2 regions of the Ruminococcus sp. OM04-4AA genome follow, and region 1 is predicted to be linked to the other one. Evidence: a T-box and tRNA genes for the amino acid it is inferred to sense, from the RefSeq annotation. Region 1 holds a T-box; the other holds one or more tRNA genes.

Evidence for each region. A T-box is a leader RNA that pairs with one kind of tRNA and senses whether it is charged. The one in region 1 lies ahead of proS (proline--tRNA ligase), so its partner is inferred to be a tRNA-Pro.
Region 2: it has a tRNA-Pro gene. The T-box ahead of proS (proline--tRNA ligase) is inferred to sense a tRNA for this amino acid. The anticodon was not compared.

Annotation. Positions count from the first base shown of each region.
Region 1 is NZ_QTZH01000035.1:284-5,955, forward strand. Features, by position in the region: gene DXB52_RS10515 (5-bromo-4-chloroindolyl phosphate hydrolysis family protein) at 88-1,344, shown strand; partial or broken gene DXB52_RS10520 (toxic anion resistance protein) at 1,402-2,534, shown strand; T-box leader at 2,584-2,827, shown strand; partial or broken gene proS (proline--tRNA ligase) at 2,938-4,373, shown strand; gene rpsL (30S ribosomal protein S12) at 4,681-5,100, shown strand; gene rpsG (30S ribosomal protein S7) at 5,312-5,672, shown strand, end outside.
Region 2 is NZ_QTZH01000016.1:49,434-55,105, reverse strand. Features, by position in the region: gene DXB52_RS06845 (carbohydrate kinase family protein) at 1-947, shown strand, start outside; gene glnA (type I glutamate--ammonia ligase) at 1,062-2,396, shown strand; gene DXB52_RS06835 (ANTAR domain-containing response regulator) at 2,503-3,051, shown strand; gene dapF (diaminopimelate epimerase) at 3,142-3,972, shown strand; tRNA gene DXB52_RS06825 (tRNA-Pro) at 4,100-4,173, opposite strand; tRNA gene DXB52_RS06820 (tRNA-Gln) at 4,208-4,279, opposite strand; gene DXB52_RS06815 (AzlD domain-containing protein) at 4,517-4,822, opposite strand; gene DXB52_RS06810 (AzlC family ABC transporter permease) at 4,861-5,595, opposite strand.

The sequences.
Region 1 (5,672 bases):
CTAAAGTTGCGTCTAAACTGAGAATTAATAATGTTATAATGATACATGATGCAAACGAATCAGGTCAAGCTTTTAAGGAGAACATCAATGAATAATGACTGGGAACATTTTGGAGAAGAGATAAAGCAGACAATACAGGATGCAATTGATACAAAGGATTACAGCAGATTGAACCAGATGGTGTCTGATACGGTGAACCATGCGATGGACTGCGTCTCGGCAGGGATTAAAAACGGTGGCTGGTACAGAGATCCGAAGACCGGACAGCCATTATATGGAAATAAAAAGAATACCGGAAGCAGATCAGGTGCAGAAAACCAGAGGTATCGTCCGAATCAGGGACCGAAGATGGCGGAAATGAGAAATTATAGTCAGAATTGTCCGGTACCGGTGAGTCCAAGATATCTCAAAGGAACTTCGGTAAAGATCGGCGGAACTTTTCTGGCAGCGACAGGAGCTGTATTTGGATTGACTTCTGTTATTTTCCTTATCATCACTTTGATTGGAAGTGTGATCACAGCGTTTGATGTAGTCAGTGGTCTGATTATTGGAATTTTTGCAGTTGCTTTTATATCTTTTGCAGTGATGACTTATGTAGGAGTAGATATGGTACGTACGGTGGGAAGGTTTCGCCAATATGTATCTGTTCTGAGAGAACGGGAATTTTGTGATATTAAGGAAATTGCTTCTGCGACAGGACGAGATGCCAGAAAAGTTCTGAAAGATGTGAAAAAAATGATTACAAAAGGCTGGTTCTGTCAGGGACATCTGGATGAGAAAGAATCCTGCCTGATGGTCAGTGAACAGGCATGGAATCAGTATACAGCTCTTATGGAAGACATGAAACAGCGCAAGGCAGAAGAGCAGGCTGCTCAGAAAAAGATGCAGGAAGAGTATGACAGCCTTTCACCGGAAGTACAGAAGATTGTACAGGCAGGAGATGAATATGTGAGAAGGATCAAGGCAGCGAATGACGCAATTCCGGGAGAAGTGATTTCGGCAAAGATTTCCCGCATGGAACTGCTCGTGGATCGTATTTTTGACCGCGTGGAGCAGAATCCGGATTCTGTGAATGATATGCGAAGAATGATGGATTATTATCTTCCGACAACGATGAAACTTCTTGAAGCGTATGAAGAGCTGGATGCACAGCCGGTACAGGGAGAAAATATCATTTCTTCCAAGAAAGAGATTGAAGATACGATAGATACATTGAATCTTGCATTTGAGAAATTACTGGACAGTCTGTTCCAGGATACAGCATGGGATGTATCTTCAGATATTTCAGTGCTTCATACAATGCTTGCTCAGGAAGGTCTGACAGAAGACGGGCTGAAAAAATAATGATTTCCCAAACAGATAATGAATCAAAACAGTTACAAACAGAAGTGGAGGATTACTATGAGTGATGAATTCAAGGATGTAAGCACAGTGCCAACACTGACACTGAAACCGTTTCAGGAGGAAGAAAAAAAGAAACCGGTGGTGCAGCCGGAAGAACCGAAGCTGGACGATACGATTCTGACAGAAGAAGAACGCAGATGGTAGATGCATTTGCACAGCAGATCGATCTGACGAATTCTTCTATGATTCTTCAGTATGGCGCAGGCACACAGAAAAAGATGGCAGATTTCTCAGAAAGTGCTTTGGAAAATGTGAAGTCAAAGGATCTGGGAGAAGTTGGCACACTGCTTACGAATGTTGTAACTGAACTGAAGAGCTTTGATGAAGAAGAGAGCAAAGGATTTCTTGGAATATTTAAGAAAGCATCGAATAAAGTTGAATCTATGAAAGCAAAGTATTCGAAAGCCGAAGAAAATGTGAATCAGATCGTGAAAGCACTGGATAACCATCAGGTGCAGCTGCTGAAAGATGTTGCGATACTTGATAAAATGTATGATCTGAATCTTACTTATTTTAAAGAGCTTTCTATGTACATTCTTGCAGGAAAGAAAAAACTGGAAGAAGTAAGAAGCACACAGCTTGCTGAATTGATGAGCAAAGCTCAGGTAAGCGGTCTCCCGGAAGATGCGCAGGCAGCAAAAGATCTGGATTCGATGTGCAACCGTTTTGAAAAGAAGTTACATGATCTTGAACTGACGAGAATGATCTCCATCCAGACCGCACCACAGATCCGTCTGGTTCAGAATAATGATACACAGATGGTAGAGAAGATCCAGTCTACAATTGTGAATACGATCCCGTTGTGGAAGAGTCAGATGCTTCTTGCACTTGGAGTAGAACATTCTTCACAGGCGGCGGCAGCACAGAGACAGGTGACGGATATGACAAATGAACTGTTGAAGAAGAATGCGGAGACATTAAAAATGTCCACAATTGAGACTGCAAAAGAGTCTGAAAGAGGAATTGCAGATCTCGAGACATTGAAAGCAACAAATGAATCACTGATCTCTACATTGGATGAAGTGATGAACATTCAGAGAGAAGGAAGAGAAAAACGCCGGGAAGCGGAGGCGGAACTTCGCAATATGGAAAATGAATTGAAAGCAAAGCTTCTGGAAATCAGAGGATAAAGCTTTTTGGCTTGACAGCGGGTGTTTTATCAGTTAGAATTTCATTTGATAACTGACGTTGAACGGGAATAGTAGATACGCAGCATGCTTCAGAGAGAAGGCGGCAGGTGAGAGCCTTTGCATTACGGTATGGAACCGGCCCGGGAGTCCCTGTATGAAAGTACAGCGTAGGTCCTGCGTTAAAGGAGAAGAAAGTGAATGCAGATACAGAGATCATTTGTGTTGGTTTTGATTATAGAATGGATGTATTGCATTAATTAGGGTGGTACCGCCGGAGATATTCGGTCCCTATCGTGGGGATGCGATATCCCGGCGATTTTTTATATGTTAGGAAAATATTTCCTGATAAAAGCAAACTGCTGTCAGGGGACAGCAATGCAAAAAAACAAAAAGGAGAAGAACAATGGCAAAGAAATTAGTACAGAATATCACTGCCAGAGAAGAAGATTTTGCTCAGTGGTATACAGACGTTGTGCGTGAAGCAAAACTATGTGATTATTCAGGTGTTAAAGGATGTATGAACTACCTTCCGAACGGATATGCTCTGTGGGAGAATATTCAGAAGAACCTGGATGCACGTTTCAAAGAGACAGGAGTAGAGAATGTATACCTTCCGGTTATGATCCCGGAAAGCCTTCTTCAGAAAGAAAAGGATCATATCGAAGGATTTGCACCGGAAGTTGCATGGGTAACACATGGTGGACTGGAAGAACTTCAGGAAAGATTCTGTATCCGTCCTACATCTGAGACACTGTTCTGTGATGTCTGGAGCAAGACAGTTCAGTCTTACCGTGATCTTCCTAAAGTGTGGAATCAGTGGTGTTCCGTTCTTCGCTGGGAGAAGACAACAAGACCATTCCTCGTTCCAGAGAGTTCCTGTGGCAGGAAGGACATACAATCCATGCAACATACGAAGAAGCAGAAGAGCGTACAAAACAGATGTGGAGAGTCTACAGAGACTTTGCACAGGATGTTCTTGCAATCCCGGTAGTTTCCGGACGTAAGACAGAGAGCGAGAAATTCGCAGGAGCACAGGATACTTATACAATCGAAGCACTGATGCATGATGGAAAAGCACTGCAGTCAGCAACAAGTCACTTCTTTGGAAGTTCATTCCCGAGTGCGTTTGGTATTCAGTATTCAGATAAGAATAACGAACTTCATGAAGTATACGAGACATCCTGGGGATTGTCCACAAGAATTATCGGTGCGCTGATCATGGTACATGGAGATGACAGTGGACTCGTTATTCCACCGAGAATCGCACCGGTGCAGACAATGATTATTCCGATCGCTCAGCATAAAGAAGGTGTTCTTGATAAGGCAAATGAACTTGTTGATACACTGAAGGCAGCAGGATACAAAGTGAAAATCGACGATTCTGACAAAGCACCTGGATGGAAGTTCAGCGGACAGGAGATCCTTGGAATCCCGACACGTATCGAGATCGGACCGAAAGACATCGAGAATAATCAGGCAGTTATCGTACGCCGTGATACAAGAGAGAAGATTGTTGTTTCTCTGGATGAGCTTACAACAAAACTTGCCGAAGTTCTTGAGACAATGCAGAACGATATGTTCGAAAGAGCAAAAGCATTCCTTGATTCTCATATCAATGAAGCAACAACAATGGATGAGATGAATGAGAAGTTCAATGAGAACCTTGGATTCATCAAAGCAATGTGGTGTGGAGACGAAGCCTGTGAAGATGAGATCAAAGCTCAGACAGGCGGAGCTACATCAAGATGTATTCCGGAAGAGGAAGAACATCTTTCAGATGTATGTGTATGCTGCGGAAAACCGGCGAAGCATATGGTATACTGGGGCAAAGCGTACTAATTTATTTCGTTGAAAATAAAGAAGAGATTTACTTTCATAGTTGCTAGAAAAAAGAATTTGATTTAATAACAAATAACAGATGGTTTCTTAAGAAAAAAAGAGAGTGCCATCTGTTATTTTTGTATGAAAAATAATATGGAAAATGCGAAAAAAGCCTTGACTTTCGGCGCTAAACGTAATAAACTAAACAAGCGTGTGGAAAAAGACATTGTTCTTTTGATGCGAAAATCAGGATAACGAATTGATTATCCGCAGCCCCTTGAGGCATAAGCCCAAGGTAACGAATAATTCATAGGAGGTGAAAAGAATGCCAACATTTAACCAGTTAGTTAGAAAAGGACGTCAGACTTCTGAGAAGAAATCTACAGCACCGGCACTTCAGAAAGGATATAACTCCCTGAAGAAACGTGCAACTGATGCATCTGCACCACAGAAGAGAGGTGTATGTACAGCAGTTAAGACAGCTACACCTAAGAAGCCTAACTCAGCTCTGAGAAAGATCGCCAGAGTTCGTCTGTCAAACGGAATCGAAGTAACAAGCTACATTCCAGGTGAAGGACACAACCTTCAGGAGCATAGCGTTGTTATGATCCGTGGAGGAAGAGTTAAGGACCTGCCAGGTACAAGATACCACATTATCCGTGGAACACTTGATACAGCAGGTGTTGCTAAGAGAAGACAGGCTCGTTCTAAATACGGTGCTAAGAGACCGAAAGACGCTAAATAAGAAGTCGCGGATTGCAGTATAGTATTTTAGATAAGTGTAACTAATAGTTAAATCGTATCACAAACAGAACTATGATTAGTCGTAGGTTGCGGATGCTATATAGATTTCGCGGCTGCGAGCACATGGAATGTGATCTCATAGAAAGACACATGTGAGTACCGATGAATTAATCCCGGAAAAACCGGAAAATATGATTAAGGAGGGAAGGACCGTGCCACGTAAAGGACATACTCAGAAGAGAGATGTATTAGCGGATCCAATATACAACAATAAAGTTGTTACCAAACTTATCAACAACATCATGCTTGATGGTAAGAAAGGCGTAGCACAGAAGATTGTATACGGAGCATTTGAAAGAGTAGAAGCTAAGGCTGAGAAGCCGGCTATTGAAGTGTTTGAAGAGGCTATGAATAACATGATGCCAGTTCTTGAAGTTAAAGCAAGACGTATCGGTGGAGCAACATACCAGGTACCGATCGAGGTTAGAGCTGACAGAAGACAGGCACTCGCACTTCGCTGGTTAACTATGTATTCACGTCAGAGAGGCGAGAAGACACAGGAAGAAAGACTGG
Region 2 (5,672 bases), on a different contig from region 1:
ATGATGTAATCGCATTAGGAGAGCTTCTGATTGATTTTACAATGAATGGACAAAGCGAACAGGGAAACAATATGTTTGAGGCTTGCCCGGGAGGTGCACCGTGTAATGTGCTGGCGCTTCTGAACAAGATGGGAAAGAAGACAGCATTTATAGGAAAAGTTGGAAAAGATCAGTTCGGAACGTTATTAAGAGATACGATTACGGAAGCCGGAATCGATGCCTCCAATCTGATGGTTGATGAAAATGTGAATACAACACTTGCGTTTGTACATACATTCCCAGATGGAGACAGAGAGTTCTCATTTTACCGTAATCCGGGAGCAGATATGATGCTTACAGCAGATGAAGTGAATCCAGAAGTGGTAAAAGATACAAAAGTCTTTCATTTCGGAACACTTTCTATGACACATGAAGGTGTGCGTGAAGCAACAAAGAAAGCGGTAGAAACAGCAAAAGCAAATGGTTGCCTTGTATCCTTTGATCCAAATCTAAGACCGCCGCTGTGGAGTTCTCTTGATCTTGCAAAAGAGCAGATGGAGTATGGATTTGGAAAATGTGATATCCTGAAGATCTCTGATAATGAAATTCAGTTTGTATCCGGTAAGGAAGACTATGATGAGGGAATCGCATATCTGCAGGAGACATACAATATTCCGCTGATTCTTCTGACTATGGGAAAAGACGGAAGCAGAGCTTATTACAAAGGCATGCGCGTAGAGAGACCAGGATTTTCAGTGAAAGCAATTGAGACAACCGGTGCAGGAGATACTTTCTGTGGAAGTTCTTTGAATTATCTGGTTGATCATGATTTTGAGAATCTGACAGAGGAACAGTTAGGAGAGATGCTGACATTTGCGAATGCGGCAGCAGCACTTGTAACAACAAAGAAGGGTGCGATCAAAGCAATGCCTGTAAAAGAAGAAGTTCTTGAACTGATTCAGAAATAATTGACAAGAAAACAGTCAATCATTATAATGTAACACAGAAACAAGGGCGTTTCCAACTTAGGTGGAGAACGCCCTTTTATCGTATCAGTTTATGATAAAGGAGGTCGAAAAATAATGCATAACTATACAAGAGATGATATTTTTCACATAGTAGAGGAAGAAGATGTCGCTTTCATCAGATTGCAGTTTACAGATATTTTTGGAACGATGAAAAATATGGCGGTAACAGTAGGACAGCTTGAAAAAGCATTGGATAACCGCTGTATGTTTGATGTTTCTTCCTTGGAAGGGGTTGCAGATGAGGAAGAATCAGATATGTACTTGTATCCGGATTTGAGTACATTTGAAATCTTTCCATGGAGACCACAGCAGGGAAAAGTTGCAAGACTGATCTGTGATGTGTATAAAAAGGACGGAACACCGTATGAAGGCGATCCACGTTATGTACTCAGAAAGGCTGTTGCGGAGGCGAAAGAGATGGGATATACGATGAATGTCGGTCCGGAATGCGAGTTCTTTCTTTTCCATACAGATGATGACGGTAGACCGACAACAGTAACTCACGAGCAGGGTGGATATTTTGATGTAGGGCCGTTGGATCTTGGAGAAAATGCGAGAAGAGATATGATCTTAACATTAGAAGATATGGGGTTTGAGATTATTTCCTCACATCATGAGATTGCGCCGGCGCAACATGAAATCGACTTTCACTACGATAAGGCGATGATTACAGCAGATAATCTGATGACATTTAAGATGGTTGTCAAGACAATCGCAAAACGACACGGTCTGCACGCGACATTTATGCCAAAGCCGAAGAGTGAGACTTATGGGTCAGGAATGCACATTAATTTGTCTTTATATAAAAACGATGGAACAAATGCACTTTATAACGCAGAGGATGAGAACGGACTCAGCCAGGAAGGATATTATTTTATTGGTGGCTTGATGAAACATATGAAGGCAATCACCTGTATTACAAATCCGACGATCAATTCTTATAAACGTTTTGTGCCGGGGTATGAAGCACCTGTTTATATGGGATGGTCAGCTAAGACAAGAGGACCTTTGATCCGTGTGTCTATGGAGAAAGAAGACAATTCAAGACTGGAACTTCGCAGTCCGGATGCTACGGCGAATCCATATCTGGCGCTTGCAGTACTTCTGAAAGCCGGGGTGGACGGAATTAAGAATCAGATTATGCCTCCGAAGAATATTGATGAAAATATTCAGAAGATGACGCAGGAAAGAAGAGATGAACTTCAAGTGGAAGAACTGCCGAGAACGCTTGGAGCTGCTACAGCAGAGCTTGAGAAAGACGAACTGCTGATCAGCGTATTAGGGAAAGAGCTTGCCGAGAAGATCATCAAAGCAAATAAGAAAGAATATAAAGAATATTGTATGCAGGTGACAGACTGGGAGATCAATCATTATCTTTACAGACTGTAGTCTGGATATCTTGTCATTGGGCATTTAGAGACCACATATATTGGTATAGAACATTTTAGAGAGAACAGATTGACAGAAAAGAAGTTAGCGGAAGAGGTGAGCAGATATGAGCAACATTATTGTCGTTTTTCCAAAGAGGGAAAATGCAGTAAATATCCGTAATAGTTTGGTTCGTGCGGGTATTGAAGTATCTGCGGTATGTTTGACAGGAGCTAAGGTTTTGCAGTATGCTGATAACTGGAACGATGGAATTGTCGTGTGTGGTTATCGGTTTCAAGATATGCAGTATACAGATTTACGAGAATCTCTTCCGGATACGTTTGACATGCTTTTGGTGGCTTCAGCGGATAAGTGGATGGATGGACTGCCGGATGGGGTTGTAGGACTTCCACTCCCAATCAAAGTTTATGATTTGGTAAATACCGTTGAAATGATTCAGCAGACACAGAGCAGGAAGAGAAGAAAGCGCAGAGAAACGATACGAAAGAGAGACGATTCTCAGAGAAAGATAATCGATCAGGCGAAAGCGCTTCTGATAGAACGAAATAACATGTCAGAAGAGGAAGCACATCGATATTTACAGAAGAGCAGTATGGAAAGTGGAACTAATATGCTCGAAACAGCACAGATGGTGCTGACAATTATGAATGAATAAGAGGCAGTTGTTAACAGTAACGAATAAGAAGTGCTGTAAACAATAATAAAGGAGAGGACTGTCAGTGATGACAGCGGAACGGAGAAGAGAATGAAATTTACAAAAATGCAGGGAATTGGAAATGATTATGTGTATGTAAACTGTTTTGAGGAGAAGGTGGAAGATCCATCAGCGTTGGCAATCCAGGTGAGTGACAGACATTTTGGAATAGGATCTGATGGATTGATCCTGATCTGTCCGTCAGAAGTGGCAGACTGTGAGATGGCCATGTATAATGCGGATGGCTCCAGAGGAGAAATGTGTGGAAATGGAGTTCGCTGTGTCGGAAAATATATGTATGATTACGGTCTGACTGATAAAAAAGAGATTACAGTTGAGACTTTAGCAGGAATCAAAACACTTCAGCTTTTCATAGAAAATGGAAAGGTTGCGAAGGTTCGAGTTGATATGGGAAGTCCAATCTTGACACCGGCAGAAATTCCGGTTGTGGCTGAGGGAGATAAAGCTGTAGATGAACCGATTCTTGTGGATGGAAAAGAATATCATATGACTTGTGTATCTATGGGAAATCCGCACGCAGTCGTTTATGTAGATGATGTGGACAATCTTCCGATTGAAGAAATCGGACCGAAATTCGAAAGCCATGAGAGATTTCCAAGACGTGTGAACACAGAGTTTGTAAAAGTGTTGGATAGACATACTGCACAGATGCGTGTTTGGGAGAGAGGATCTGCTGAGACACTTGCCTGCGGAACAGGAGCATGTGCTGTAGCTGTTTCTTGTATTCTGAATGGATTGACAGAAGATGAAGTAACTGTAAAGCTTCTTGGCGGAGATTTGGAGATTCAGTGGGATCAGGAGAAGAACACGGTTTATATGACAGGACCGGCAACTGTTGTATTTGATGGAGAGCTGAAATAAAGATTTGATTAGAATGCGTTGACTAAACTTTCATTTTAAGATTTTTGGTCAACGCATCTGTAACAACAAAGAGACTATAATCCTAATATACAAAAAAAGAGATTACAAATTGTAATCTCTTAAAACATCGGAGTGACAAGATTCGAACTTGCGACCTCTACGTCCCGAACGTAGCGCTCTACCAAACTGAGCCACACTCCGATAAAATAGGGAACTTGCCGAAGCAAATTCCCAGCTACGGAAAAGGGACTTGAACCCCTACTAACAGAGTCAGAGTCTGCTGTGCTGCCAATTACACCATTCCGCATTACTTGAGTTTTGTTTGTTGCTTGTTTCAAACAACATGGTTATTATATCAAAGCTACAGAAAAATGCAACCCCTTTTTTTATATTTTTACGTTAGACTTTTTAAAGAAATTGTCTTAAATGTCAGAAAATTAAGAAAATTTGTTTCGCCAAACGAAAAAGGGCATCGACAGTAGCGAAAAAAGCATCAATGGCAGAAAAAAGGGCATCGACAGTTACTAAAATCTATAAGATTACTCTACAAGAAAAGCTCTGCAATAAATACAACTGCGCAGCAAAGAACTGCGACTGGCAGCAGTCCTGCACCGCACCATGCGGCCACAACTCCAACAACGAGAGCGAGGGCTCCGGAGATTGGAGACTGTGTGGCATGAAGGATTGCCGGGAATGTCATCACTGCTAGTGTGACATAAGGTACATAGTATAGAAAGGACTGAAGAAACTGGTTCTTCAAAGGTTTTCGGATCAAGGTCATCGGCAGTACGCGGATGAAATAAGAGATACCGCCCATGATAAGAATATAGATATAAATATTGTGTGTCATAATTTTATTCCTTCTGAGTAACTGAAGTTACGTTTTTATTATTGCTTAGTTGAAGCTGAAGTTTCGTCTTCTGTCGGTATCGGGAAGAAGAATGCTGCTCCGGCTGAAAGTGCGACGGTCAGTATGATTGTTCTGGTACCATCCGACAGAGTGGAGATCCAAGGTAGGCAAGTTGCTGCGAAGCTTGAGATAAATGCAAGAGTAACCAGTCCTGCAACGACTTTATTCTGCTTTGAAGGAGGAATGATGATAGCGATAAACATTCCAAAGAGGGCAACACTAAATGCACTGACCATACGTGGTGACATGATATTTCCGGCAATGACACCGAGCATAGTTCCAAAAGCCCAGCCCGGAAGCGGAGTTACCATCGCGCCATAGGTATAATAAGGATTTAAAGTACCGGGTCTGCTGATCGCAATTCCAAAAAGTTCGTCTGTGATATCATAACTCATCAGCAGACGGTGTCCTAACGAAAGGTCGGGACTTAAACGCTGACTCATGGCACAGCTCATCAGAAGATAACGTGCATTTGTGATCAATGTGACAATTGCGACCTCAATATAAGGAGAGTTTGCAGCAATTACAGTCAGTCCGGCATACTCTCCGGCAGATGCATTATTTAACAGACTCATAAGGAATCCCTGAAATGCATTCAGGCCGATATTTCTTGCGGCGATACCGATTGAAAAGGAGACCGCAAGATATCCAAGTCCAATCGGAATTCCATCGCAAAAACCACGACGAAATGCTTGTCTATTAGATTCTTTCATAATAATAAACCACCTTAGTTACAAATTTTGTCTCTGAGGGATATTGTATCATTTCTGCGGAGGAAATCAAAGTCGGA